3 regions of the Streptomyces sp. NPDC005803 genome follow, and region 2 is predicted to be linked to each of the others. Evidence: riboswitches for the same ligand, from Rfam matches in the RefSeq annotation. Region 2 holds a riboswitch; each other region holds the start of a gene.

Evidence for each region. Region 2 has a riboswitch for cyclic di-AMP ahead of ABZ454_RS24720 (NlpC/P60 family protein). Riboswitches for the same ligand answer to the same signal wherever they lie in the genome.
Region 1: linked by a shared signal. The riboswitch ahead of ABZ454_RS15455 (M23 family metallopeptidase) and the one ahead of ABZ454_RS24720 (NlpC/P60 family protein) in region 2 are both predicted to bind cyclic di-AMP.
Region 3: linked by a shared signal. The riboswitch ahead of ABZ454_RS27720 (LysM peptidoglycan-binding domain-containing M23 family metallopeptidase) and the one ahead of ABZ454_RS24720 (NlpC/P60 family protein) in region 2 are both predicted to bind cyclic di-AMP.

What each region holds. Positions count from the first base shown of each region.
Region 1 is NZ_JBEXXO010000009.1:173,711-183,194, forward strand. It holds gene ABZ454_RS15440 (GNAT family N-acetyltransferase) at 1-985, opposite strand, end outside; gene ABZ454_RS15445 (HPr family phosphocarrier protein) at 1,159-1,440, shown strand; gene ABZ454_RS15450 (GntR family transcriptional regulator) at 1,660-2,367, opposite strand; gene ABZ454_RS15455 (M23 family metallopeptidase) at 2,588-3,391, opposite strand; cyclic di-AMP (ydaO/yuaA leader) riboswitch at 3,405-3,572, opposite strand; gene ABZ454_RS15460 (pitrilysin family protein) at 3,784-5,166, opposite strand; gene ABZ454_RS15465 (pitrilysin family protein) at 5,193-6,563, opposite strand; gene ABZ454_RS15470 (DNA topoisomerase IV subunit A) at 6,811-9,261, shown strand; gene ABZ454_RS15475 (GTP-binding protein) at 9,287-9,484, opposite strand, start outside.
Region 2 is NZ_JBEXXO010000018.1:75,649-85,132, forward strand. It holds gene ABZ454_RS24705 (GNAT family N-acetyltransferase) at 1-655, opposite strand, end outside; gene ABZ454_RS24710 (NlpC/P60 family protein) at 699-1,745, opposite strand; gene ABZ454_RS24715 (hypothetical protein) at 2,099-2,452, shown strand; gene ABZ454_RS24720 (NlpC/P60 family protein) at 2,527-3,687, opposite strand; cyclic di-AMP (ydaO/yuaA leader) riboswitch at 3,686-3,851, opposite strand; gene pcrA (DNA helicase PcrA) at 4,111-6,549, shown strand; gene ABZ454_RS24730 (peptidoglycan DD-metalloendopeptidase family protein) at 6,600-8,273, opposite strand; gene ABZ454_RS24735 (alpha/beta fold hydrolase) at 8,534-9,484, opposite strand, start outside.
Region 3 is NZ_JBEXXO010000021.1:167,834-177,317, reverse strand. It holds gene ABZ454_RS27740 (aspartate aminotransferase family protein) at 1-460, shown strand, start outside; gene ABZ454_RS27735 (XRE family transcriptional regulator) at 551-1,159, shown strand; gene ABZ454_RS27730 (DUF6126 family protein) at 1,243-1,419, shown strand; gene ABZ454_RS27725 (tyrosine-protein phosphatase) at 1,441-2,253, opposite strand; cyclic di-AMP (ydaO/yuaA leader) riboswitch at 2,729-2,881, shown strand; gene ABZ454_RS27720 (LysM peptidoglycan-binding domain-containing M23 family metallopeptidase) at 2,887-3,825, shown strand; gene ABZ454_RS27715 (SGNH/GDSL hydrolase family protein) at 4,060-4,905, shown strand; gene ABZ454_RS27710 (STM4011 family radical SAM protein) at 4,920-5,810, opposite strand; gene ABZ454_RS27705 (STM4012 family radical SAM protein) at 5,818-7,182, opposite strand; gene ABZ454_RS27700 (STM4013/SEN3800 family hydrolase) at 7,179-7,994, opposite strand; gene ABZ454_RS27695 (STM4014 family protein) at 8,032-9,171, opposite strand; partial or broken gene ABZ454_RS27690 (STM4015 family protein) at 9,152-9,484, opposite strand, start outside.

The DNA of each region.
Region 1 (9,484 bases), on a different contig from region 2:
CCTGGCGCACCAGTTCGCGCTGGCGTTCGCGGCCCTCGGCGCCCCACTCGGCATAACCGGCGGACAGGACGACGAGCCCCTGGACGCCGTGCTCCCCGCAGTCCGCGACGGCCTCGGGCACCCGGTCGGCCGGTACGGCGACCACGGCGAGGTCGACCGGTTCGCCGATCTCGCCGAGGGACCGGTGGGCGGGCACGCCGTCGATCGTGTCCTGACCGGCGGCGAACGCACGGTTCACGGCGTAGGCGCGGCCGGTGAAGCCGGCGCCCAGGAGGTTGCGCAGGACCGTGCGGCCGACGCCGCCGGGGGTGCGGCCCGCGCCGATGACGGCGACGGAGCCCGGGGCGAGGAGCCGCTGCACGGAGCGGGCCTCGGCCCGCTGTTCCCGGGCGCGCTGGACGGCGAGGGACTCGGCGGTCGGTTCGAGGTCCAGAGTGAGGTGGACGGAGCCGTCCTCGAAGCTGCGCTGCTGGGTGTACCCGGCGTCCCGGAACACCTTGATCATTTTGTTGTTGGCGGGCAGCACCTCGGCCGCGAAGCGCCGGATGCCGCGCTCGCGGGCGACGGCCGCGATGTGTTCGAGCAGGGCCGAGGCGACGCCGCGGCCCTGATGCGCGTCCTGGACCAGGAAGGCGACCTCGGCCTCGTCGGCGGGTGCGGAGGCCGGCCTGCCCTGCGCGTTGATCCGGTCGTAGCGGACGGTGGCGATGAACTCGCCGCCCACCATGACGGCCAGGCCCACCCGGTCGACGTAGTCGTGATGGGTGAAGCGGTGGACGTCCTTGGCGGAGAGCCGGGGATAGGGAGCGAAGAAGCGGTAGTACTTCGACTCGTCGGAGACCTGCTCGTAGAAGCTGACCAGCCGCTCGGCGTCGTCCGTGGTGATGGGCCGGATGCGTGCGGTGCCGCCGTCGCGGAGCACCACGTCCGCCTCCCAGTGAGCGGGGTAGGTGTGATGCGGACTCTGCTCCGGAGAGGGGTGCATGGGCAAAGCCTACGGCTCGGTCAGCGGTCGCGTGAGGGCTGGGGCCGGGGCAGTCTGAGGGGGGCCGGACGACGGCGGGGCGCGGGTGGAGAGCGGTCCGCGGGTCGGCCGGAGCACCGCGCACTGCATGAGAGACTGGTCTAGACAACCATTGATTCGTGAAGGGCAGAACCATGGCTGAGCGCCGCGTCAACGTCGGTTGGGCCGAGGGCCTGCACGCCCGCCCCGCTTCCATCTTCGTCCGTGCCGCGACGGCTTCCGGCGTCCCCGTCACCATCGCCAAGGCCGACGGCAACCCGGTGAACGCGGCCTCCATGCTCGCGGTGCTCGGCCTGGGTGCGCAGGGCGGCGAGGAGATCGTGCTCGCGTCCGACGCGGACAACGCCGAAGCCGCTCTGGACCGTCTGGCCAAGCTGGTCACCGAGGGGCTCGAGGAGCTTCCGGAGACCGTCTGACCCTTCGGTCACGACCGCTGGAACGCACGCGCGAGAGCCGCGGCACCCTTGACCCGGGGCCGCGGCTCTTTCGTCTGCGCGCACACCTTTACGCACGTGCGCTCACTTCTCCGCATAAAGGGGCCCGGGCAGTCCGGCGACGCGCACGCTCCCCCAGCCAATTCGGGCAGCGGAAAGAAAGCCCCGCGGAATTCTTATTCTTTGTATACGGCGCAATTGTTAATGCCGGCCACTCGGGGTGTTTACGGCATGTTGCGAACTCCTCACCCGGCCGGTGCGGACAGCGGCGGCATCCGGCCGGCCGGGGCGGCGCAGCCGGTGCGCGGCGGTGGCCCGCTCGGCATGGTGGGCGGTCAGGGTTCTCGCCCTCTCCGCGTCGCCCCGCGCCACGGCGTCCACGATCGCCCCGTGCTCGGCCCAGGTGTCGCCCGGACGGGCCGGGTGCTCGACCTCGTACATCCACGCGGTCTTGTGCCGGAGTTGCGTGAGCAGCGCGATCAGGCCGGGACTGCCCGAGGCCTGCGCGAGCGTCTCGTGGAACCACCCGCCCAGGGAGCGCAGATCCTCGCCCTCCCCCCGGCGGGCGCGCTCCTGACCGAGCCTGACCAGGCCGCGCAACACCTTGAGGTGCGCGTCCGTACGGCGGTGGGCGGCACGGGCCGCGCCGAGCGGCTCCAGCAGCATCCGGACCTCCAGGAGGTCGGCCGCCTCCTGCTCGGTGGGCTCGGCGACACACGCTCCGGCGTGTCTGCGGGTGACCACGAACCCCTCGGACTCCAGGGTGCGCAGCGCTTCCCTCACCGGAACGCGGGAAACCCCGTATCGACGTGCGAGCACCTCCTCGGTGAGCCGGCTACCGCGTTCGAAGACGCCCGAGACGATGTCGTCACGGATTGCCGTGCATACCGAATGCGCCGGAATGCGCATGTCCGAACCTCCGCCTTAATCCCCGCAGCGCGCGGCCGATCGACGCCTGTCCTGCGACTCTATTGCAATGCGGTCGCATTTCCGACGGCGGGTGGAAATTCATGAATATCTTTTGGTCGCCGGCCGTTCGCGGACGGCCGGCAAAGACCGGTGCGGTACGCCGACACGGCGAAGGCCCCGGCGTGTCGCCGGGGCCTTCGCCGTGGGGTCTTCGGGGCGGTCAGACGGAGACGCCGTGGGCGCGCAGGTAGGCGACCGGGTCCATGTCGGAGCCGTACGAGGGCGTGGTGCGGGCCTCGAAGTGGAGGTGCGGGCCGGTCGAGTTGCCGGTGGAACCGGAGAGGCCGATCTGCTGGCCGCCGCCGACGCTCTGGCCGACGGACACGCCGATCGAGGAGAGGTGGCCGTACTGGGTGTACGTGCCGTCCGTCATCCGCAGCACGATGTTGTTGCCGTACGCCCCGCCCCAGCCGGCCTCGACGACCGTGCCGGCGCCGACGGCGACGACGGAACTGCCGGACGCGGCGTGGAAGTCGATGCCTGAGTGGCTGCCGGAGGACCAGAGCGAGCCGCTGGACTTGTAGCCGGTGCTCACGTACGAACCGGCGACCGGGAGCTGGAAGGAGCCGAGCCGGGCGCGCTCGGCCGAGCGGGCGGCGCGGGAGGCGCTCTCGCGGGCCTCCTTGGCGCGGGCGGCGGCCTTCGCCTTCGCCTCCGCCTCGGCCTTCTTCTTCGCTTCGGCCTTCTTCGCCGCTTCGGCCTTCTCCTCGGCGACGTCGGCCTGGTGCTGCTGCGCGTCGGCCTGTGCGTCGATCCGGTCGGCGAGGTCGTCCTCGATGGCGATGACCTGGGTGAGGCCGGTGTCGACGACGGAGGGGGTCTCGGTGTCCGCGGCGAGGGCCGGGGAGGCCAGCCCGCCGATGACGCCGGTGGTGGCCAGGGTCGCGATGCCGACGGCCCTCGCGCCGTTGCGCGTCAGACGGCCCGGGGCACGGTGCTTCCCGGTGGCACGGGTGAACGCCATGAAGTGGCTGGTCCTTTCCTTCCTTCTCGCCTACCGGGTTAGCTGACGGGTTCGGAGCAGGAAGGTCTCCTACGGATCCCCCGGCCTCGGACGAGGCACGGGCATCCGATTCACCCCAGGGACTGCGTGGGTCCCCGGCTCCCCAGGCTCGCGCCTGACGGGGACTCGGCGATGGCTGCCCGGTACGTCGCGGATGCGGCATACGAGTGACGGACAGCGGAGACGACGCTAAACGGGGGCACTTCCCCCCACCAAACGGACAGGGCGTTTTGTAGCGCATCCCACAGGGCAGACGGGCAACCTCTCCCGCAAAGCGGGCAAATGGAAAGACCCTGGCGGGGTTCACCCCGCCAGGGTCTTCCCCTTCGCCCCGGTATCAGGCGAAAGGACCGTCAGCCGGTGACGACCGACACCTCACCGATGCCCAGCGCCCTGACGGGCTCCGCGATCTGCGAGGCGTCGCCGACCAGGACCGTGACCAGCCGGTCTTCCGGGAAGGCGCTGACCACGGCCGCGGTCGCCTCGACCGTGCCGGTCTCCGCGAGGCGCGCGTACAACTGCGCCTGGTAGTCGTCCGGGAGGTGCTGCTCCACCTGGTCGGCGAGGGTGCCCGCGACGGAGGCCGCCGTCTCGAACTTCAGCGGGGCGACCCCCACGAGGTTCTGCACGGCCGTCTCCCGCTCGGCGTCCGTCAGCCCTTCGGCCGCCAGCGTGCGCAGGACCTTCCACAGGTCCTCCAGCGCCGGACCGGTGGACTCCGTGTCCACGGAGCCGCTGATGGCGAGCATCGCGGCGCCCGTCGCACCGGAGGCGGAGCCCGGGGCCGAGGAGCGCAGCACCTGGGCGAAGGCCCGCACGCCGTAGGTGTAGCCCTTCTCCTCGCGCAGCACCCGGTCGAGCCGGGAGGTGAGCGTGCCGCCGAGGCAGTAGGTGCCGAGCACCTGGGCCGGCCAGACGCTGTCGTGCCGGTCGGCGCCGATCCGGCCGATCAGCAGCTGCGTCTGCACCGCGCCGGGGCGGTCCACGATCACCACACGGCCCGCGTCGTCGGCGGTGATCGGGGGGACGGGCCGCGGCTGGGCGGTGTTGCCCGACCAGTCGCCGACGGTCTCGGCGAGCAGCGCGTCCAGGTCGATGCCCGTGAGGTCGCCGACCACCACCGCGGTCGCGGTGGACGGGCGGACGTGGGCGTCGTAGAAGGCGCGCACGGCCGCGGAGTCGATCCGGGCCACGGTCTCCTCGGTGCCCTGGCGCGGGCGCGACATGCGGGCCGTGGCCGGGAAGAGCTCCTTGGAGAGCTGCTTCGCGGCGCGCCGGGCCGGGTTGGCCTGCTCGTGCGGGATCTCGTCCAGCCGGTTGCCCACCAGCCGCTCGATCTCGCTGTCGGCGAAGGCCGGCGCCCGCAGCGCCTCGGCCACGAGCCCGAGGGCCTTGGCCAGCCGGGAGGCCGGAACCTCCAGGGAGACCCGGACGCCGGGGTGGTCGGCGTGGGCGTCCAGGGTGGCGCCGCACCGCTCCAGTTCGGCGGCGAACTCCTCGGCGCTCTGCTTGTCGGTGCCCTCGGACAGGGCACGCGACATGATCGTGGCGACCCCGTCCAGACCCTCGGGCTCGGCGTCCAGCGGGGCGTCGAGGAAGATCTCGACGGCGACGACCTGCTGGCCGGGGCGGTGGCAGCGCAGGACCGTGAGGCCGTTGGGCAGGGAGCCGCGCTCGGGCGCGGGGAAGGCCCAGGGCCTGGCCACACCCGGGGCGGGCTGCGGGTGGTACTCCATCGAAACTCCCGTCGCGGCAGCGTCGGTCACTTGTCCGCTCCTTCGTGCGCGTCGGTGTCGGTGGCGGCGTCCGCCTCTTCGGCGGCCTCGGCGGGCTCGACCGGCTCGTAGACCAGCACCGCCCGGTTGTCGGGCCGCAGCTGGGCCCTGGCGGCCGCCTTGACCTCCTCCGCGGTCACGTCGAGCACCCGGTGCACGGCGGTCAGCGCGAGCTGCGGGTCACCGAACAGCACGGCGAACCGGCACAGTTCGTCGGCGCGGCCCGCGACCGTACCGAGGCGGTCCAGCCACTCGCGCTCCAACTGTGCCTGCGCGCGCTCCATTTCCTCGGGGGTGGGGCCCTCCTCGGCGAACCGGGCCAGCTCCTCGTCGACCGCGGTCTCGATCTGCGCGACCTCGACCCCGCCGGACGTCTTGACGTCCAGCCAGCCGAGCGAGGGCGCGCCCGCGAGCCGCAGCAGCCCGAATCCGGCCGCGACGGCCGTCCGGTCGCGGCGGACCAGGCGGTTGTGCAGCCGGGACGACTCGCCGCCGCCCAGCACGGTCAGCGCGAGGTCCGCGGCGTCGCACTCACGCGTGCCGTCGTGCGGCAGCCGGTAGGCGGCCATCAGCGCACGCGCCGGTACCTCCTCACGGACCTCCTCGCGCAGCTGGCCGCCCATGATCTCGGGCAGCGCGCCGTCGCGCGGCGGCTGCTTGCCGTCGTGCGAGGGGATGGTGCCGAAGTACTTCTCGATCCAGGCGAGCGTCTGCTCGGGGTCGATGTCGCCGACGACGGAGAGCACCGCGTTGTTGGGCGCGTAGTACGTGCGGAAGAAGGTCCGCGCGTCTTCGAGTGTCGCGGCGTCCAGGTCGGCCATCGAGCCGATCGGGGTGTGGTGGTACGGGTGGCCCTCCGGGTAGGCGAGCGCCGTCAGCCTCTCGAACGCGGTGCCGTAGGGGACGTTGTCGTACCGCTGGCGGCGCTCGTTCTTGACGACGTCGCGCTGGTTCTCCATGGACTCCTCGTCGAGCGCGGCGAGCAGCGAGCCCATCCGGTCGGCCTCGAGCCACAGGGCCAGCTCCAGCTGGTGCGTCGGCATCGTCTCGAAGTAGTTGGTCCGCTCGAAGCTGGTGGTGCCGTTGAGGGACCCGCCGGCGCCCTGCACCAGTTCGAAGTGACCGTTCCCCTTGACCTGGCCGGAGCCCTGGAACATCAGGTGCTCGAAGAGGTGAGCCAGACCGGTGCGTCCCTTGACCTCGTGGCGCGAACCGACGTCGTACCAGAGGCACACCGCGGCGACCGGGGTCAGATGGTCCTCGGAGAGCACCACGCGCAGGCCGTTGGCCAGACGGTGCTCGGTCGCTGTCAAGCCGCCGGAGCCGGCCTGGGCTGTGGCCGTGTGACCCATGGGCATGTACGTCCCTTCGATCGCGATACTGGATGTGGTGCGAGACCTGCCACTGTAAGCAAGCGCACCGACACCTGGCGAAGTTCCCGTGCCGCGAAAGTTCGCGGGAAAGAGCGTCCTGACCGCTTCGGGACGGGTGGAGAACGCCCTTTGGGACGGGTCGAGGTCCGGGTTGTCAGTGGGGCGGTCCACAATGGTGCGCGTCAGAACCTGAGGTTGCCCGAACAGAATCCGTGAAGGAGTCGCAGCCGCGATGGCCCGCCGCAGCACCAAGACCCCGCCGCCGGTCGACTTCGAGGAGAACATCCTCGACATCGACGTCGTCGACGAAATGCAGGGCTCCTTCCTCGAGTACGCGTACTCGGTGATCTACTCACGGGCCCTGCCGGACGCCCGTGACGGCATGAAGCCGGTGCACCGCCGCATCGTGTACCAGATGAACGAGATGGGCCTGCGCCCGGACCGCGGCTTCGTGAAGTGCGCCCGCGTGGTCGGCGAGGTCATGGGCAAGTTGCACCCGCACGGTGACGCGTCGATCTACGACGCGCTGGTGCGGATGGCGCAGCCGTTCTCCATGCGGCTCCCCCTCGTGGACGGGCACGGTAACTTCGGCTCGCTCGGCAACGACGACCCGCCGGCCGCCATGCGGTACACCGAGTGCCGGATGGCCGACGCGACGTCGCTGATGACGGAGTCGATCGACGAGGACACCGTCGCCTTCCAGTCGAACTACGACGGCCAGGAGCAGGAGCCGGTCGTTCTCCCGGCCGCGTATCCGAACCTCCTGGTCAACGGGGCGACCGGGATCGCCGTCGGCATGGCCACGAACATGCCGCCGCACAACCTGGGCGAGGTGATCGCCGCCGCCCGGCACCTGATCAAGCATCCGGGCGCGGACCTGGAGACCCTGATGCGGTTCGTCCCGGGCCCCGACCTGCCGACCGGCGGCCGGATCGTGGGCCTCGGCGGCATCAAGGATGCCTACGCGGCCGGGCGCGGTTCGTTCAAGATCCGCTCCACCGTCGCTGTCGAGAACGTCACGGCGCGCCGCAAGGGCCTGGTCGTCACGGAACTGCCCTTCACCGTCGGCCCGGAGAAGGTGATCGGCAAGATCAAGGACCTGGTCTCGGCGAAGAAGCTCCAGGGCATCGCCGACGTCAAGGACCTCACCGACCGTTCGCACGGACTGCGTCTGGTCATCGAGATCAAGAACGGCTTCGTCCCCGAGGCCGTGCTGGAGCAGCTCTACAAGCTGACGCCGATGGAGGAGTCCTTCGGCATCAACAACGTGGCGCTGGTCGACGGACAGCCGCTCACGCTGGGCCTCAAGGAGCTCCTGGAGGTCTACCTCGACCACCGCTTCGACGTGGTGCGCCGGCGCAGCGAGTTCCGCCGGACCAAGCGCCGCAACCGGCTTCACCTGGTCGAAGGCCTCCTCGTCGCCCTGGTCGACATCGACGAGGTCATCCGGCTGATCCGGTCGAGCGACAATTCGGCCCAGGCGAAGGAGCGGCTCATGGAGCGCTTCTCGCTGAGCGAGATCCAGACGCAGTACATCCTGGACACCCCGCTGCGCCGGCTGACCCGGTTCGACCGGATCGAGCTGGAGAGCGAGCGCGACCGCCTCGACGCCGAGATCGCCGAGCTGACCGCGATCCTCGAATCGGACACCGAACTGCGCAAGCTCGTCTCCACGGAACTGGCGGTGGTCGCGAAGAAGTTCGGCACCGACCGGCGCACGGTGCTGCTGGAGTCGGCCGGTTCGCAGGTCGCCTCGGTGCCGCTGGAGGTGGCGGACGACCCGTGCCGGGTCCTGCTGTCCTCGACCGGTCTGCTGGCGCGTACGGCCAACGACGACCCGATCGTCTTCGCCGAGGACGCCAAGCGGGCCAAGCATGACGTGATCGTGTCGGCGGTGCCCGCCACGGCGCGCGGCGACATCGGCGTGGTGACGTCCACCGGGCGGCTGTTGCGGCTCGCGGTGATCGACCTGCCCCAGCTGCCGGACACCCATGCGGCGCCCAACCTGTCGGGCGGGGCGATGGTCGGAGAGTTCCTCACGCTGGAGGCGGACGAGGAGGTCGTCTGCCTCACCACGCTCGACGAGTCCTCGCCGGGGCTGGCGATCGGCACCCTGCAGGGAGTCGTGAAGCGCGTGGTGCCCGATTACCCGGCCAACAAGGACGAGCTGGAGGTCATCACCCTCAAGGCCGGTGACCGGATCGTCGGCGCTGCGGAGCTGCGCACCGGTGAGGAGGACCTGGTCTTCATCACCTCGGACGCGCAGCTGCTGCGCTACCCGGCCGCCCAGGTGCGCCCGCAGGGGCGTCCGGCCGGCGGTATGGCGGGCGTCAAGCTCGCGGACGGGGCGGAGGTGCTCTCGTTCGCCGCGGTGGACCCTGCGGTGGACGCCATGGTGTTCACGGTCGCGGGTTCGCACGGCACGCTGGACGATTCGGTGCTGACGTGCAAGCTCACGCCGTTCGACCAGTACCCGCGCAAGGGCAGGGCCACCGGCGGGGTGCGCTGTCAGCGGTTCCTGAAGGGCGAGGACGTGCTGGTGTTCGCCTGGGCCGGTGCGACGCCGGCCAGGGCGGCGCAGAAGAACGGCACCCCGGCCTCGCTGCCCGAGCCCGATCCGCGACGCGACGGTTCGGGCACACCGCTGGAGAGCCCGGTCGCGGTGATCGCCGGCCCCGTGTAGGCCGCAGGCCCGGCGCCGGCGCGCCCTATGCGTCGTCGCCGGGCTCCCGCACGTACCGCAGGACGCCCCACATGGACCGCTCGTGTGCGGCGTCCTGCGCCGTTTTCGGCCCCGGGGCGCGGCAGGCTTCCAGCTCCTTGCCGAGGGCCTCGGCGTCGATGCCGGAACCGATCAGCACGAGCTGGGTCAGGCGCGGCTCGCCGCGTGTCCAGGGCCTGGGGGC
Region 2 (9,484 bases):
GGCAGCCCCGGGCGAACGCGGTCTCCGTCAGATGGGCGGAGAGGGCCGCCCCGATGCCCCGGCGGCGGAAGTCCGCCGCGACGGCGAGCCCGGCCAGCTCACTGAGCCCGTCGACCGGCACCGAGCAGCCGCCCGCGCCCGCCGGGGCGCCCTCGAACGTGGCGAGGGCGGCGACCCCGCCACCGGCTGCGGCGGTGCGCAGCCATTTCACCTCGCCGCCCTCGGGTTCGCCCGTCCCGCCGTAACCCAGGTGCTGGACGAGGGCGGCGGACTCGAACTCCGCGTCCGTGACGGGCTCCGCCATCACCAGGCCTTCCACCGGCTTCGGCGGCAGCAGCTCCCCGGGGGCGCAGGCCAGGAGAGGGGCGCGGTTCTCCACCGTGAACCCCGCGGCCAGCAGCGCCGGTTCGACGGCGGGGGCCCAGGCGGGAAGGAACTCCAGACGCGGCATCCGGTCCCGTTCGCGGAAGGCCGCTGTCAGGGCGTCGAGTTCGGCCGCCGTCGGCTCGGCACCCTGGTCGGGGATCGCGTAATTGGCGTACTTGATGGACCAGTCGGGGTTGTAACGCATCACGAAGGGGCCCACCCGGACGTGGTCCGGGGAGCGGAGCGTGAGCGTACGGGCATGGGTCTGGACGTCGACGTCCATGGGCATGTGCGGGTGTCCTCAGGGCCGTTCCGGATCGAAAGCCCGGAGCCTATGCCACCCGGGTCGCTCCCGCGAAGGGCATCTGGTCGATCGGCGCCACGCGGACGGGGGCTCCCGGGCGCGGGGCGTGGATCATCTGGCCGTTGCCGATGTAGAGGCCCACGTGGCTGATGCCCGAGTAGAAGAACACCAGGTCCCCCGGCTCGAGTTCGGAGCGTGATACGCGCCGGCCGGCGGCGATCTGCGTGTACGTGGTCCGGGGGAGCGAGACACCCGCGGAGCGGTAGGCGGCCTGGGTGAGGCCGGAGCAGTCGAACGAGGAGGGTCCGGTGGCGCCCCAGACGTACGGCTTGCCCAGGGCCGTGTACGCGAAGGCGACCGCCTCGGCGGCGCGGGCGTTGGGTGCCTGGACGGAGCCGCGCGGGGCGCTGCGGTCGGCGTGGGCGCCGCCACGGCCGCCCTCCGAGGCGTCGTAGGAGGCGCGCTCGGCGGGCGTGAGGCGGGCCAGCAGCCGCCGTGCCTCGGCGAGTCTGGCGCGGACCGTGGCCTTGTGCTCCTTCAGGGCGGCCTGGCGCGTGGCGAGTTCGCTCAGCCGGCCGGCGGCCTCGGCGCGCACCTGGGCCACGTCCGCGACCTGGCGCTGCACGGCGCGGACCTCGGTGGCGCGGCGCTCACCGGCCCGCTCCACGTACGAGGCGCGCTGGAGGTACTGGTCGGGGTCCGAGGAGAGCACCAGCTGCACGGCGGGGTCGAGGCCGCCGGACCGGTACTGGGCCGCGGCGTAGGAACCCAGCCTGTCGCGGGCGGCGTTGAGCCGCTCGGTCCTGCGGGCGGCCTCGTCGCGCAGGGCGTCCACGGACTTCTCGGCGGCGGTGGCCTTCACCTTGGCGCCGTTGTACCGCTCGGTGGCGACCTCCGCCTCCCGGTACAGCCGGTCCACCTCGGCCCTCACCTGGGCGGCGGTCGGTGCCGGATCGGCGTGCGCGGCCCCCGGCAACGCGGCAGCGGTCGCGGCCCCGGCGAAGGCGAGCGTCGCTGCGGTGCGGGCAGCAGAGCCGGTGTACGGGCGCTGCTTGGGTTTCCGGTGCGCTGCCACGAGGGCGGGCGTCCTTCCTGTCGACGGCCCGCCGGGGTCTACCGACGGGCCCGCCCGGCCCGGCGGCGGGCCGCCAACAGGGGGAGCGGCCCGCCGCCGGAGCCCCGGCGGGGTGACCGGGAACGCCGTCCGGGTGCGGATCGGCGGTGTGCCGGCCACCTGGATGGGACGCTAAGCCCGGGCCAGGAGAAAGAGTTGTCATGGCGCTTATTGTGTGAATTTGGCGTTGCGTTGTCGCCGGACGATCGGAAAAATGGCACCAGACCAGGCAATTGGTGCATCCCGTGGTCAGGTGCCACTAAGCCTCACCTGGCCGCCGAGTGCCGACAAGGCCGCGGCTAGGCTGCGGAGCCATGCGTGTACTCATCGATGTCTTCGTCGCCCTGCACATCATCGGCATCGCCTCTCTGCTGGGCGGATTCCTCACCCAGATGAAGGCGATGGGGGCCGGCACGGCGCGATTCGTCCCGGCGATGCTGCACGGAGCGCTGACCATGCTGGTCACCGGAGTGGCGCTGGTCGGCCTCGACCAGGCCGACGACCACCCCGTGAACAACGTGAAGATCGGCATCAAGCTGCTGATCCTCGTCGTGATCCTCGCGCTCGTCTACGTCAAGCGCGACGACGAGAAGGTCGACAAGGGCCTCTTCGCGACGGTCGGCGGACTGACGGTCGTCAACATCTTCATCGCCACGCTCTGGACCTGAGCGGGGGCGAACGCCGCTGCCCGGACCCGCGAGGGTCCGGGCAGCGGCGTCCACGCGACGTGGGCCGACCGGCTTCAGCCCGGCCGCACGCTCCCGTAGATCGGCATGTAGTAGATCGACTCCTCGCGCACGTTCGCTCCCGGCTTCGGCGCGTGGATCATCATGCCGTCGCCCTTGTAGATGCCGACGTGGCTGATGTCGTCGTAGAAGAAGACCAGGTCACCGGGTTGCAGATCCTCCGTGGCGATCCGGGTGCCGACGTTCACCTGGTCCCAGGTGGTCCGCGGTATGTCGACGCCGGCCGCCTTCCACGCCGCCTGGGTGAGCCCCGAGCAGTCGTACGAGGCCGGGCCGGTCGCCCCCCAGACGTACGGCTTGCCGAGCTGCGCCCGGGCGAACGCCATGACCGTCGCGGCCTTGGTCGAGGCGCCGGCGTCCGCACCGGAACCGGAGCCCGTACCGGTTCCCGTGCCGCTGCCGGTCTCCTTCGCGCCCTCCTCCGCCTTGCGGTCGGCCTCGGCCTTCTTCGCGGCGGCCTGCTTCTTCGCCAGCTCCGCCGCCTTGCGCTCGGCCTCCGCCTCCTTCTTGCGCTCCAGCTCGGCCAGGCGCGCCTTCTCCTCGGCGGTCAGTTTCGACAGCAGGCCGCGGGCCTGGGACAGCTTCGTCTGGACGCTCTGCTTGCTGGTGCGCAGGGTCGCCTGCGACTCGGTGAGGGTCTCCAGGCTCGCCACGGCCTCGGCCCGCTGCTCGGAAGCCTTCGCCTGCTGCGTACGGAAGTCCGACACGGCCCGCGTCTGGCGCTCGGTCATCCGGTCCATGAGGTGGGTCTGGTCGAAGAACGACTGCGGGTCGTCGGCCAGGAAGAAGGTGGCGGTCGGGGCCAGGGCGCCGCCGCGGTACTGGGCGGCGGCGTACGTGCCGAGCGTCCTGCGCGCCTCGTTCAGCTTCTCGGTGCGCCGGGCCACATCGTCCAGCAGCGTGTCCACCTTGGAGCGCTGCTCGGCCGTCGCCTCCTTCGCCTGGTTGTACTGCTGGGTCGCGGTGCCTGCCTGCCGGTAGAGGTCGTCGACCTTCTTCTGCACGTCCTCGATGCTGGGCTTGGGCGCCGGGGCGGCCAGTGCGCTCTGCGTGGACAGCAGGGTCACCGACGCCAGCGCGGCCGTCGTGAGCCCGACGGCGGGGCCGGTGCTGCGCACCAGGGTGCGCGGTTTGCGATGCGACGCCAAGGCCGGCATCTCCTTCCGTGGACCGCCTACCGGGTTAGCTGTCGGGTTCGGGCGGAACGGAAGGCTGCCCTACGGTCCTGGTGGGGGACGTGGACCGATTCACCCCGGTGATGCGTGTGGGTCCCCGGTTCCGGACTTCCCTGCGGGCAGCCCGGATTCGGCGTGGACGCCCGGTCGGCGTGGATCGCCTCTGGGGGTACGGGCCGCCCGGACGAGCACGCTAGCCAACTCATGGTGCCGCTGTGAAGGTTGATGTTCGATATGCCCGATACATTTTCGTGACCTGTACGGATCGGAGCGAAGGCGGGCGGGCGGGGACCGGCGGACGTCCACGCACCGTAGACCCCGGATCGCTCTCGGTGCCCGGCCGCCGGTGCGGGGTTCGTCACTCGGCCCCGGAGTGTCAGTGCGGAGCCCTAGACTCGGACAGCGATGAGCAGCCTCTTTGACGACAGTTTCCTGGCCGGCCTCCAGCACACGGAGGAAGGGCCCCCGCCGCCCCCCGAGGACTCCGCACCCGAAGCGGTGCCGGAGGGCCTCTTCGCGGGCGTTTTCGACGGGCCCCCGCCGCCCCGCGACGCGTACTACCGCGACGGGGCCCACCGCCCGGTCATCGACGCGGCCGCGCTGCTCGACGGGCTGAACACCGAACAGCGCGCGGCCGTCGTGCACGCCGGGTCCCCGCTGCTCATCGTCGCCGGCGCCGGGTCGGGCAAGACCCGTGTCCTGACCCACCGCATCGCGCACCTGCTGGCCGAGCGCGGGACGCACCCGGGCCAGATCCTGGCGATCACCTTCACCAACAAGGCCGCCGGCGAGATGAAGGAGCGCGTCGAGCAGCTCGTCGGACCGCGGGCCAACGCCATGTGGGTCATGACCTTCCACAGCGCGTGCGTACGCATCCTGCGCCGCGAGTCGAAGAAGCTCGGCTTCACCTCCTCGTTCTCGATCTACGACGCCGCCGACTCCAAGCGCCTCATGGCCCTGGTCTGCCGCGACCTGGACCTCGACCCGAAGCGCTACCCGCCGAAGTCGTTCACGGCGAAGGTCTCGAACCTGAAGAACGAACTGATCGACGAGGAGACCTTCGCCGGCCAGGCGGCGGACGGTTTCGAGAAGACCCTCGCCCAGGCCTACGCGCTGTACCAGTCCCGGCTGCGCGAGGCCAACGCGCTGGACTTCGACGACATCATCATGACGACGGTCCACCTGCTCCAGGCGTTCCCCGACGTCGCCGAGCACTACCGCCGCCGCTTCCGGCACGTCCTGGTCGACGAGTACCAGGACACCAACCACGCCCAGTACACGCTCGTACGGGAACTGGTCGGCCCGTCCGGCCCGGAGAACGCCCCCGCCGAGCTCTGCGTGGTGGGTGACGCGGACCAGTCGATCTACGCCTTCCGCGGCGCGACGATCCGCAACATCCTCCAGTTCGAGGAGGACTACCCCGACGCGACCACGATCCTGCTGGAGCAGAACTACCGCTCCACGCAGACGATCCTGTCCGCGGCCAACGCGGTCATCGAGCGCAACGAGAGTCGCCGCCCGAAGAACCTCTGGACCAACGCCGGCACCGGTGCCCGCATCACCGGATACGTCGCGGACACCGAGCACGACGAGGCGCAGTTCGTCGCCGACGAGATCGACCGGCTGACCGACGCGGGCGACGCCAAGGCCGGCGACGTGGCGATCTTCTACCGGACGAACGCGCAGTCCCGTGTCTTCGAGGAGATCTTCATCCGCGTCGGCCTGCCCTACAAGGTCGTCGGCGGGGTGCGCTTCTACGAGCGCAAGGAGGTCCGCGACGTCCTGGCCTACCTCCGCGTCCTCGCCAACCCCGAGGACACCGTCCCGCTGCGGCGCATCCTGAACGTGCCCAAGCGCGGCATCGGCGACCGCGCCGAGGCGATGATCGACGCCCTGTCCCTGCGCGAGAAGATCACCTTCCCGCAGGCGCTGCGCCGCGTCGACGAGGCGTACGGCATGGCGGCCCGCTCCGCGAACGCCGTCAAGCGGTTCAACACGCTGATGGAGGAGCTCCGCACCATCGTCGAGTCCGGTGCGGGGCCGGCCGTGGTGCTGGAAGCGGTGCTGGAGCGTACGGGCTACCTCGCCGAACTCCAGGCGTCCACCGACCCTCAGGACGAGACCCGGATCGAGAACCTTCAGGAACTCGCCGCCGTCGCCCTCGAATTCGAGCAGGAGCGGGGCGAGGACGAGGGCGCGGGCACCCTCGCGGAGTTCCTGGAGAAGGTCGCGCTCGTCGCCGACTCCGACCAGATCCCCGACGAGGACACCGACGGCTCCGGCGTCATCACGCTGATGACCCTGCACACCGCCAAGGGCCTCGAATTCCCGGTCGTCTTCCTGACCGGCATGGAGGACGGCGTCTTCCCGCACATGCGGGCGCTGGGCCAGGTCAAGGAGCTGGAGGAGGAGCGCCGGCTGGCCTACGTCGGCATCACGCGCGCCCGCGAGCGGCTCTACCTCACCCGGGCGGCGATGCGCAGCGCCTGGGGCCAGCCCTCGTACAACCCGCCGTCGCGGTTCCTGGAGGAGATCCCGGACCAGCACCTGGAGTGGAAGCGCAAGGGGCCGATGGCGGCCCCGGCCGGACCGACGTCGGGGATCACGTCGTCGCTCTCCGCGTCCCGCGCACGCTCGGGCCCCTCGGGCTTCGCGACCCGGCGGACCTCGGACAAGCCGACGATCACGCTGGTGGCCGGCGACCGGGTCACCCACGACCAGTTCGGTCTGGGCACGGTGACGGCGGTCGAGGGCATCGGGGACCAGGCGAAGGCCACGGTCGACTTCGGGGACGAACGGCCGAAGAAGCTGCTGCTGCGGTACGCCCCGGTCGAGAAGCTGTAGCGCCCGGCGGGACGGCCGGCCGGGGTTTCCCCGGCCGTTCCGCGCGCCGGTCAGTTCGGGTTGACGTTGTGGCTACGGAGCCAGGGCAGCGGGTCGATGGCCGCGCCGCCGCCGGGGCGCACCTCGAAGTGCAGGTGCGGGCCGGTCGAGTTGCCGGAGTCGCCGGAGTGCGCGATGACGTCACCGGCCTTGACCGGGCCCGAGCGGATCCGGGTGCTGCTGAGGTGGCAGTACCAGGTCTCGGTGCCGTCGGCCGCGGTGACGATGGCCATGTTCCCGTAGGCGGTGTTGAACTGCGTACGGATGGTGCCGTCGGTGGCCGCCATCACCGGCGTGCCGTAGTCGACGGGGAAGTCGATGCCCGTGTGCACGGACATCCAGTTGACGCCCGCCTGGCCGAAGTACGCACTGAGCCGGTGATCCTTGACCGGCATGACGAACTTGGGGCGCAGCGCCTCCTTGCGGGCGGCCTCCGCCGCGCGCCTCGCCTTCTCGGCGGCCTGCCGCTCCTTCAGGTCGATACGCTCCTGCGTGCGGCTGGCGCGGTCGGCGAAGTTCTCCGCGTCGGCACTGAGATTGGCCAGCTGGGTGTCCAGCTTGTTGTTCGCCGCGACCGGCTTGACGGTGCCGGGATCGGCGGCCGCCATCGTCGTGGTCTCGTCCTTCTTCTCCTCGCCGCCGCCCATGCCGCCCACGGACGCTGCGGCGATGCCCGCCACGCTCATCACACAGGCGGACGGAACGGCGACGGTGAGCAGTGCGGAACGCTTCGCGGGGGAGCGCCTGCGGCTGCGGCTCCCGCCACCGCCGCGGGTGACCGGGCGGGCCGCGGGGCGGTGGCTGCCGGCCGGGGCGGGGTCCGGGCCCGGCTCCGGGGAGGTCGTGGTCGCCGAGTCGTGGTCGCGGGTGTGGCCGACCGGCTCCTGCCCGGTGTCGTCAGGCCCGTTGCCGTCCGCCTCGGCGCTGTCGGGGGCCTCGGCGTCGAAGCCCGTCTCCGGGAGGCTGAACTCGGCGGTCAGGTAGGGCTCGTACGGGTCGTAGGAGGCCTGATGCCCGTACGCCTCGTGAGGAGCGGGGGGCTCGTGCGCCGTCTCGTGCGCCGTCTCATGAGCCGCGTGAGGCTCGTAGGTCTCGTACGCCCCGTATGCCTCGTGCGGTTCGTGGCTTCCGTGCGGATACTGCGCCGTCTGTTCGGCTTCGTAGGGCGCCGTCGCCAGGTGGGCGCTCTGCGCGGTTTGCTGGTCGTACTCGGGCGTGGCGCCGGTGTTCCAGGCGGTGGCGTCGTACGTGCCGGTGTCGTGACCCGTCGCGGCGGCGCCGTTCCACCCGCCGTTCTGGTGCCAGGCGGTCGTGTCCCACTGGCCGGAGGAGTCCGGGGCGCCGTGCTGGGCCGGGACCGTGTGGCCGTAGCCGCCGTCGGCGGGCACCCACGTCGCGCCGGTGTCGTACTGCGGGTCGGCGTCGTACGGGTGCTGGGGTGGCGCGGCATAGGCCGTGTGGCCGTAGCCGGCCGCGTGGTGCGTGCCCGTGTCCCACTGGGATGCGTCGTACGCGCCGCTGTAGGCGGCCTGGTCACTGCCGTAGGCGGTGCCGTAACCCGTCGTGGTGTCGTACGAGCCGTCGTAGCTGCCGGGGAGGGAGCCGAAGAGCGGGTCGCCGTCGAAGGTGCCCGTGGAGTGGCCGTCGTACCCGGCGTGCCCGGCGTGGGGGTGCTGGTCGTTCACCAACTTCTCTCTCGCCTCGGCAGCAGGACCAGTGTGTCCGGGGTCCCGTGGGACTCCGGGGGAAGCAGTGGCCGCGACTGTACCCGGCGGTACGTGACGCCGACAATCTTCGACGGCCTCCGAGCGCTCAGGAAACGGGCAATCGGCTGCCTTTCGACGGGCCACTCACACAGCCTTGGCTCTATGTTCGAAACGCGTTCTATTTGTGAGTGATGTGCGGCGTTGACAGGCCGGGGATGTCTGCCGGAAACGGGGCAGGTTCAGGCCACGGACGCGGTGCCGGCGGAGCTCTGGCCCGACGCGTGGGCGTCGAGCGCCTGGCGGATGCGGGCGGCCACGGCGGGGTGCACGGGCAGGGCGAGGTGCCCGACCCCGCTGACGCGTACGTTCACCGCGTCCAGGTCCGGGTGGTCGACGCAGGCGGCCTCGACCGGAACGATCACCTGGTCCAGCTCGCTCCAGAAGCTGACGAAACGGGTGCGGCAGCCGGGCGCAGGCAGTCGCAGTTCCTCGATCGGCGCCGAACCGCTGCGCATCTGGCGCACGATGGGGAGGGCGCCGGCCAGCGGGGCGACGGCGGTACCGCCGTGCGGCGTGCCGAGGGTGACGAGCGTGCGGACCCGCTGGTCACCGCCCAGTCGCTGGACGTAGTAGCGCGCTATCAGGCCGCCGAGGCTGTGTCCGACGATGTCGACCTCGTGATGGCCGGTGCGGGCGCAGATCTCCTCGACGTGCCGGCCGAGCAGCTCGGCGGCCGTGCGGATGTCGCAGGTCAGCGGCGAGTAGTTGAGTGACTCCAGGTGGTGCCAGCCGTGCCTGGCCAGTGAGCGGCGCAGCAGGACGAAGACCGAGCGGTTGTCGATGAAGCCGTGCAGGAGCACGACGGGCGGCCGTTCGGAGGCTCCGGTGGGGAGGGCGGTGGTCCCTGCGGGCGCGGTCGCGGGTGTGGTCGCGGACGCAGTCGCCGGCGTGGATGCGGGCGTGAGTGCGGGCGTGGGCGCGGGAGTGAGCGCGGGCGGGGGCGTGGGTGCGGAGGCCGGGTCGGTCGGTCCTGGTGCGGCGGCCGGCGTTCCTGTCGCCGCTGTCGCCCCGCCCGCGGGGTGCCGCTCGCCGGCGATGCCGGTGGGATACAGGAGCGTGTGCCCCGCGAGCACCACCAGTTCCAGCGCGGTTGCTCTCAGCAGGGCTGCGGACAACGGGGTGGACGGCAT
Region 3 (9,484 bases), on a different contig from region 2:
GGCGGCCGGGCTCGCGGTTCTCGCCGTGATGGAGGATGAGGAGACGGTGGCGAACGCGCGCCGCACCGGTGACCTGCTGCGCGAACGGCTGGCCGTGCTGGTCGACGGGTACGAACTGCTCCACGAGGTGCGCGGGCGAGGGCTGATGATCGGCATCGAGTTCGGCCGGCCGAGCTCGCTGAAACTGCGCAGCCGCTGGACCATGCTGCAGGCGGCCCGCAAGGGGCTCTTCGCGCAGATGGTGGTCGTTCCGCTGCTCCAGAAGCACCGGATCCTGACCCAGGTCTCCGGTGACCACCTCGAAGTGATCAAGCTGATCCCGCCCCTGGTGATCGACGAGGCGGACGTGGACCGTTTCGTGAGCGCGTTCACGGCCGTGATGGACGACGCGCACAGCGGCGGCGGACTGATGTGGGACTTCGGGCGGACCCTGGTGAAGCAGGCCGTCGCCAACCGCTGAGCGGAGGGAGCCGCGCACCGGGCTCGCCGAGGCTTTTGCCTGGGAGGCAAGAAATTTGCCTCCCAGGAAAGGTCCTGGCCCAATGGAGGTATGAAACCTCCAGAAGGAGGGGTGGCCGACGAGCTGCCCGGGGTCGCGCCACGCCTGCGCGATCTGCGCCGCAGCCGTGGTCTCACCCTGGAGACCGCCGCCCTGCGGGCCGGGCTGTCGCCCGCCCACCTGTCCCGGCTCGAGACGGGCCGGCGCCAGCCCTCGCTGCCGATGCTGCTCGGGCTCGCCAGGATCTACGGTACGACGGTCTCCGAGCTGCTCGGTGAGATACCCCCGGAACGGGACGCGATCGTCCGCGGCCGCAGGTTCGAGGGCGCCGAGGCCGACGGCTGGATGTACCAGCAGGCCGGCGGCTCCGGCCGGGCGATGCAGGCCCTGCGGGTGCGTGTCCCGCACGGCGCCCAGGGCGACCTGGTCCGCGTCCATCCCGGCGAGGAGTGGCTGTACGTCCTGGCCGGACATCTCAGGGTGACCCTCGGGGACACGGTCCACGACCTCGCCCCCGGGGACAGCGCGCACTTCGACTCGCTCACCCCGCACCGGATCGCGGCCCCGGACCGGGACGGCGCCGAGCTGCTCTTCGTCCACACCCTGCTGCAGAGCCCCGCCGCCGAGCTGTGTCTCGGCAGTGGGATCCACCGTCGCTGAGGCGCCGCCCGGGCCGGCTGCGTGTCGCCGGCCCGCCCACCCGGCCACCGGCCCGCCCACCGGCCCGCCTGAAAGGACCTGTCATGTCCGATTCCGAGAACTACGACCCGCTCAGCCCCGCCCGGCCCAAGAACTACGACCCGCAGGAGAAGAAGATGCCCCGCGGGCTCGTCATCAGGCTCTTCGCCTACCTGGTGGCCGGGCACGTCGTCGCGGGTTTCCTCTACCTGCTGTTCGCCGTGGGGATGCACAACCAGTAGCCGGGGGCGCCGGCCGGCCGCTCAGATCTCGTCGAGCAGGCGCTCGCGCAGTCGCTCCCGCGTCTCCGGGGTGATCTTCAGACCCTCGGCGAGGTAGCGGTCGGTGCTGCCCCAGGTCTCGTCGATGGTGGCGAAGGCGGCGGCCAGGTAGTCGGGGTGGGCGCCGAAGAGCGGATTGAGCAGCTCCATCACCTCGGGCGACATTCCGGCGGGGGAGGTGTCGCTGCGGCGGATCCTGTAGCGGCGGTGCGCGTCGTTCGACTTGAGGTAGTCGGCCTCGATGGCCTCGCGCTCGACGCCGACGGCGAGCAGGGACACCGCGATCGAGAGCCCCGCGCGGTCCTTGCCGGCGGCGCAGTGCATCAGGGCGGGCACGCTGTCCTCGGCCAGGGCGTGCAGAACCCGGCTGTGCTCGGCCGTGCGGTCCAGGATGGTCCGGCGGTAGGAGGCGATCATGCGGCGGGAGCCCTTGCCGTCGGCCAGGATCGACCGCAGTTCGTCCATGTCGCCGTCGCGCACCATCCGCCAGAACTCCGCGCCGTCCGCCGGGTCGCTCAGCGGGATGCTCACATTGCGCACGCCCGGCAGCTCCACGTCCAGGCCGTCCAGCTTGTGGTCGGCCACGTTGCGGAAGTCGAAGACCGTGTGGAGGCCGAGACCGGCGAGGAACGCGGTGTCCTCGGCCGTGGCGTGCGCCAGGTGACCACTGCGGTAGAGCCGTCCGTACCGCACCCGGCGGCCGTCCGAGGTGGGCAGCCCGCCCACGTCACGGAAATTGCGGACACCCGCCAGTTCGGGTTCCGTCGACGGGGTCTGCGGCAGCTGCTGCGTCACGGTCACTCCTGGAGGCTCTGCCGCCGGCGCGTGTCGCCCGCGGGACCACTCTCGTGACGATACGACATCGATTCCTCGGGCAATCATCTTGGTCACGCCCGCACTTCGGGCCCCGCGAAGGGTGTGCGGGCCCGGCGGGGAGGGGGCCGGTCCGGTGGGTGAGCCGATGCGGAAGGGGCGGCGGGCATGACATGTCCGAATAGCTCCTTTTATCCGAACATGCCCTGATCGCAGGGGAGATGATCACCTTCTCGTGAGCGGGATCATATCCGTGACGGTGTGTGGCGGTGCGCCCGATGGGTATTCCAAGCACCGCGCGGAAAGCCAAGATCCGTAATCCACGGAGTGTGACCGGAATTCCGCGCCGGCTTTCCGGTGCGGAATCCCGCGGAGAACTCGTGGCTTGTTTCCGCCGTCCCGGCTCGCTTACGTTCGCTGCAATCCGGACGGACCGCCTAATCCTGCCGCCGCCCGGAATTCGCACCCACTCACCGCGTGGCAGGAGCGGGGGAACCAGGTAAGCCGCCGACCGGGAATCCGGCCGGCTCGGGGTGAAGTCGCGTCCGCCGCGACCGGACATCTCCAGTCCGAACCCGACAGCTCACCTCGCAGGCGCCGGAGAGGAAAACCTTCATGCCCATCTCGGGTAAGCACCGTCGTCCCAAGGCCGGCACCATCGCCCGCGGCGTCGTCGCCGCGAGCGCCGGCGGCGCCGTGATCGCGCTTCCGCTGCTCGGTGCCACCGGCGCCAACGCCGCGGAGCAGGCCGCCCCCGCCGCCTCGCAGTCGGCCGCCACGCACGCCACCCCGGCCAAGCAGGTCGCGAAGACGCAGGCCGGTACCGAGACGTACACCGTCGTCTCCGGCGACTACCTGTCGAAGATCGCTGCCGAGCACAAGCTCAAGGGCGGCTGGCACAAGCTGTACCAGGACAACCGCAAGGTCGTCGGCGACGACCCGAGCCTGATCTTCCCGGGTATGAAGCTGACCCTCGGCGGCAAGGCCTGGGGCCACGCCTCGACCACCTCCACCTCGACGAAGGCCCCGTCGAAGGCCCCGGCCCAGAAGACCGAGACGAAGGCCTCCACGGCCGCCGACTCGTCCTCCTCGTCCTCCGACGCCACGGCGTCCGAGGAGACCTCGGCCCCGGCGGCCCAGAGCAACGACTCCGGTTACGTCCACCCGGTCCCGGGCAACCACACCACCGCCTACCGCGCCTCCGGCTCCAACTGGTCCAGCGGCAGCCACACCGGCATCGACTTCCCCGTCGCGACCGGCACGAGCGTGAAGGCGATCACCTCCGGCACCGTCGTCACCGCCGGCTGGGGTGGCGCCTACGGCAACGAGGTCGTCATCAAGCACGCCGACGGCCACTACTCGCAGTACGGCCACATGTCCTCGCTCTCCGTCTCGGCCGGCCAGACCGTGACCGCGGGCCAGCAGGTCGGCCTGTCCGGCGCCACCGGCAACGCCACCGGCCCGCACCTCCACTTCGAGGTCCGCACGGGCCCGGCGTACGGCTCGGACATCGACCCGATCGCCTACCTGGCGTCGCACGGGATCTACGTCTGATCCAGGTGACACCGGTCCCGGTCCGGTGACCGGGAGCTGAGCGATACACGGAGGGGCGGTGCGCGGCGGCGCGCCGCCCCTCCGCCGTATGTGTCCGGCACCAGGGGGCGTCCCCTGGTGCCGGACATTCTTATTCCCCCTTTACCAAAAACTGACCGGGTGGTCTATCTCACCACCCGTCAACCCCGTATTACGGTCGCGTAGGTCACATTCGGCGGTGCAGGATATGCCCTTGTGGCAGACGATTCGAACAACATCCAGCAGGGCGTCATCAACCGACGGGGCGTCATCGGGTCGTACGCGGCGATCGGCGACAGCTTCACCGAGGGAGTCGGTGATCCCGGCCCGGGCGGAACCTTCGTCGGCTGGGCGGACCGGTTCGCGGTACTCCTCGCGGACCAGCTCCCGGACCCCGAGGCGACGACGGGCGGCGCAGGATCCGCGCACGAGAACTTCAGATACGCCAATCTCGCCGTACGAGGACGCCTCCTCGACCAGATAGTCGAGGAACAGGTGCCGCGCGCCAAGGAACTCGCCCCGGATCTGGTGACCTTCTGCGCCGGCGGCAACGACATCATCCGGCCGGGCACCGACCCCGACGACGTGGCCGAGCGCTTCGAGCGCGCGGTCGCCGACCTGACCCGGTCGGTCGGCACCGTCATGGTCACCACCGGCTTCGACACCCGCAACGTTCCCGTGCTGCGCCATCTGCGCGGCAAGATCGCCACCTATACCGCCCATGTCCGGTCCATCGCCGACCGCTACGACTGCCCGGTCCTCGACCTCTGGTCCCTGCGCTCGGTCCAGGACAGGCGGGCGTGGGACAACGACCGGCTGCACCTGTCGCCCGAGGGACACACCCGGGTCGCGCTGCGCGCCGCCCAGGTCCTCGGCCTCGACGTGCCCGCCGACCCGGATCAGGAGTGGCCGCCGCAGGTACAGCGCGGCACGCTCGAAGTACGGCGCGACGACATCCACTGGGCACGCGAGTACCTGGTCCCGTGGATCGGACGGCGGCTGCGCGGCGAGTCCTCGGGGGACCACGTGGAGGCCAAGCGGCCCGACCTGCTGCCGCTCTGAGCAGCCCGCTGTCCTCAGCCGCCCGGAGCGCCGGCCACGGCGACCGGGGACAGCGGCAGGGCCGGTACGCGTTCCAGTACCCCGCCGGCGAAGACGTCGTACAGCGGCAGCGTCTCCAGGTGCACGTACCCGATGTGGCAGTCGCAGACCGCGAGCGGACAGGCCCGGGGGCCCAGGGCCGCGCGGTAGCTGCCGTCGTAGAGATTGCCGAGCTCGGCGCGGACGAAGTGGCAGCGGCGCACCGTGCCGTCACCGTCCACCGAGATCACCGACTCACCCGTCCGGCAGGGCAGACCCGCCGAGCGGTGCGGGTGGCGGCTGTACGGGAACAGCGGGTCGATCAGGGTCCACCGGTCCGCCTCCTCGTCCGTATAGGTGTGGCCCTCGGCGGCGTTGACCCAGAGGTAGACCTCCTCGGGAAGGGCCGCCCGCAGCCGCCGTGCCTCGGCGAGATGACCGTCGAGCCCGACCACACCCACGCTGTGGCGGACGCCCAGCGAGACCAGCTCCCCGCACCGGCCGAGGAACCGCTCGTAGGGTGTCTGGCCGGGGTGGTACGTGCACCAGAGCGCGATCTTGTCGCGGCACTCGGCGCCCGCCTCCGCCAGCCACCGCGTACGGCCGCTGAGGTTCGTCTGGATCGCCACCCGGCGCACGTGCGGCAGCCGGGCCAGCTCGACCACCGCCCGGCGGTACCAGGAGCGGACCAGCCCCTCGCCCCACGGGGTGAACAGCACCGAGATCCGGTCGTCGGTCTGCTCCGCGGCCCACGCGGTGAAGCGCTCCAGCGCGTCCCGGTCGGCCCGCAGCTGCTCCCCGCTGTCGCGCCGCTTGGCGAACGGACAGTACGGGCAGTCGTAGTCGCACGAGGCGAGCGGGCCGCGGTAGAGGATCGTCAGGTCCATACGGGGCTCACTTCAGCTGGTACGCGGCCATCGCGGCCCGTACGGCGGGGGAGAAGAGGTCGGGACCCACGGCGTCCGAGTGGGCGAGACCCTCGGGCGACAGGCGCAGCCGGCCGGCGGCCGCCGCCTCCCCGTCGAGCCAGCCCCGGCCCTCGAACCGGGCGAGCTCCTCGGGGAAGTCCTCGTCCGGGGCCGTACCGAAGCGCTCGCGGTACTCGGACACGCGCAGTCCCCCGGCCTGCAGGACGGACTGCAGGAGATGACGGCGGCGGGCCTCGTCGCCGTCGGTGAACCGGCCCACCTCGGCATGCGAGAAGTCCTCGGCGGCCGTGTAGCCGTCGATGATCGCCCGCACCTCGCGCATCTCCACCGCGTAGTCGAAGGAGTAGTGCAGCCGCGAGGTGTACGAGCGGGCGCCGCAGCCCAGGCCGATCATGCCGTCGGTCTGGCAGGCGTAGTCGTCGGGGCCGTCGCTCCGCGGGGCGTCGGCGCGGCGGAACATCCGCATCGACACCTGCTCGTAGCCATGGGTGAGGAGGTGGTCGCGGCCCGCCCGGTACAGCCGCAGCCGCTGCTCGTCCCAGGCGGCGTCCGCAGCGGCCTCGGCAGCGGCCCCGAGCCTGCCCAGGCCGGTCAGCGGCCGGACGTAGAGCGGGTAGAGGTACAACTCCTCAGGCCGCCACGCGAGTGCCGCGTCCAGCGAGGTGCGCCAGCTCCGCTCGGTCTGGCCGTCGATGCCGTAGATCAGGTCGATGTTGAGGACCGGGACGCGGCTCTCCCTGATCAGGCCCAGGGCCGCTTCGACGTCGGCGCGGCGCTGCGGGCGGACCGCCGCGCGGGCCTCGGCCTCCACGAAGCTCTGCACACCGATGCTGATCCTGGTCGCCCCCCGGTCGGCGAGGACCGCCAGCCGGTCGGCCGTCGCGGTCGACGGCGAGGTCTCGACGGACAGCGGCACGGACCGCAGATCGGCGCCCATGCGCTTCTCCGCGATGTCGCACAGCCGCTCCAGCTCGCCGGCGTTCAGGAAGGTGGGCGTCCCGCCGCCGAACGCGGCGGCGGCGAAGCGCACCGGTTCCCCGTCCCCCAGCGCGTCCCGTACGGCGGTCGCCTGCCGGTCCAGGGCGTCGAGATAGCGGGTGGTGAGCTCGTCGGGCGCGCCGACCCGGGTGAAGAGATTGCAGAAACCGCAGCGGACCTCGCAGAAGGGTATGTGGAGGTAGAGCGAGAGCGCGTCCTTGTTCTCGCCCGCCCACAGGTCGCTCAGCGCGGGCCGTCCGCCGGGCTGCCCGGCGAGCCGGCCGTAGGCCGTCTTGTGCGGATAGGCGTAGACGTAGCTCTGGTACGGGCGAGTGGTGTGCAGACCGGTCATCGTGCCGTGGCCCCCGGTTCCAGGAAGAAGTGTGCGTACGGAACGGTCCAGACGCACTCGTGACCGAGCCGGTGCCCGGTGTAGCCGTCGTCGCCGTACGCCGTGCCATGGTCGGAGCAGACGACGGCGAAGGCGCGGCGGCGGCTGCTCGCGGCGGCGAAGAGACGGCCGATGTGGGCGTCCACGTACTCCAGTGCGGCCGCGTGGGTGGCGCGGCTGTCGCCCGCGTCGCGGGTCGCGCCGGGCCGGTGGAACCAGTTCGGCTGGTGCAGCGCCGACACGTTGACGAACAGGAACAGCCGCTGACCGGCCGGAAGTCCCGCGACGACCTGCTCGGCGCGGGCCACCTGCGCCTCGAACGAGGTGGGTGAGGCCACGCCGAACTCCGGCTCCCAGTGCGCCTCCTGGAACAGTCCGGGCAGCACCGAGCCGAGCGGCGCCCGCTGGTTGAAGAACCCGACCCCGCCGATGCACACCGTGCGGTATCCGGCCCCGGCGAGCGCCGAGACCAGGTCGGGTTCGTCGAAGACGAACGTGCGTTCCGCCGTGGTCTCACTGCCGGCGAACCGTGCGGCGAACAGCCGGGGGTGCGGCCCGGGGGCGGCCGGCGTGGGCAGGAACCCGGCGAAGATCGCCTGGTGCGACGCATAGGTGAAGCTCCCCGGGGCATGCCGCTTCTCCCAGCGGCCGTCCGGCAGATGCCGGGCCAGATTCGGGATGCGCCCGGCGGCGGCCAGCTCCGCCGCGACGTCGTACCGCAGGGTGTCCAGGGTGACGAGCAGCAGATCGTGGCTGCCCACGACCTCGCTCATGTCGGGGCCGACGGCGTCCATGACGTCGGAGGATGACTCAGGATGCGCTGACACGGTGGTTCCTTGCTCGGTTCAGTACGGCGGCGACCTGCGCCGCGTAGGTGTCCAGGCCCTCTGCTCCGCTGCCGGGCAGCCCGGTGAGTCCCGGCAGCAGATCGCCGAAGGCGTTGACCTCTCCCACGGCGAAGCGCCGCCAGCCGGTGGCGGGCAGCAGGTCGACTCCCACGCACAACGTGTCGGGGAAGGCGGCGGCAGCCCTCTCGCACACGGCCAGCGCCTCGCGCCAGCTGCCGCCCGCCGCCTCGACCACGGCCCGCACCTCGTCGAGATCGCCGCGCGCACCCCCGAGGTGCAGATTGGTCATGGGGGAGCGGCTGGTGCGCACGACCGCATGGGTCGCGCGGCCGTCGACCACCACCACCCGCAGATCCGCGACCCGGCCCCGCTGCGAGGCCTTCGGCAGCCAGCGCTCGATGTGCAGCCCGTCGGGCGCGAGCGCGTCGACGATCGCCGCCACCTCCCGCTCCGTGGTGAGGCGGCGGACCCGGAGGGAGTTGTACAGGCGGCCCGCCGGGTCCCGCTCGACCGAGGTGGCCGCCCGGACCCGGCCGGGACCGGCCGTCTCCACGGCCATCACCCCCGAGGCGGAGGACCCGTGCGCGGGCTTGACGAACACCCGCGGCATGCGGTGGTCCGCCATCAGCGCCCGTACCTCGGCCCAGCCGCGCACAGGACGCGCGCCCGGTCCCGACGTCGGCGACGCGGGCACGGGGACGCCCGCGGCGTCCAGGACGCCGTGGCACACACGCTTGTCGAACAGCACCGCGATGTCGCCGGGGCCGTCCAGCAGGTGCGCCCCCGCGGTCGTCGCCGCCCGGGCCACGTCCCGTACGGCGGAGGTGAACCGCGCGTACCAGAGGGCCGAGCCCTCCACCCGCGTCGGTTCGTCGACCCCGCGCAGCAGCCGCTCGACCTCCGCGTCCTCGCCGGGCGAGTCGATGCGCACGGTCTCCCCGGGCAGGAAGTCCGCCTCCCCCCGCAGCACATCGAGCCAGGGCACCGTGCGCGCCCGCGGCAGCCCGGCGGCGCGCACGGCGTCCTGGAAGAGGCCGACCCGGCGGCTCCCGGGATTGCCGACGACCGCCAGACGCGGCGCGCTACTCGCTGACCGCGACATAACGGGGCTCGTCGTCCTCGGGATCCCAGTAGTCCGCCTCGCCCAGATCGACGTGCACGCCCGCGCGGGCGCACATCTCCTCAACGCGCGACACCACCGGATCGGTGAGGTAGTGGTGGTGCAGGTCCAGCGACGCCAGATGAGTGAGCGGCTGGCCGTCGAGAAGGGCGAGGGCTCCCGTGTCGCTGAGCGTTCCCATGGAGAGCGCGAGCGACTCCAGTTGCGCGACGACCGGGGCGGACGCCACCGCCGCGGCGATCTCGTCCTGGATCTCGCTGTTCTGCAGGCCGAGGTGGCGCAGACGGGGAAAGCC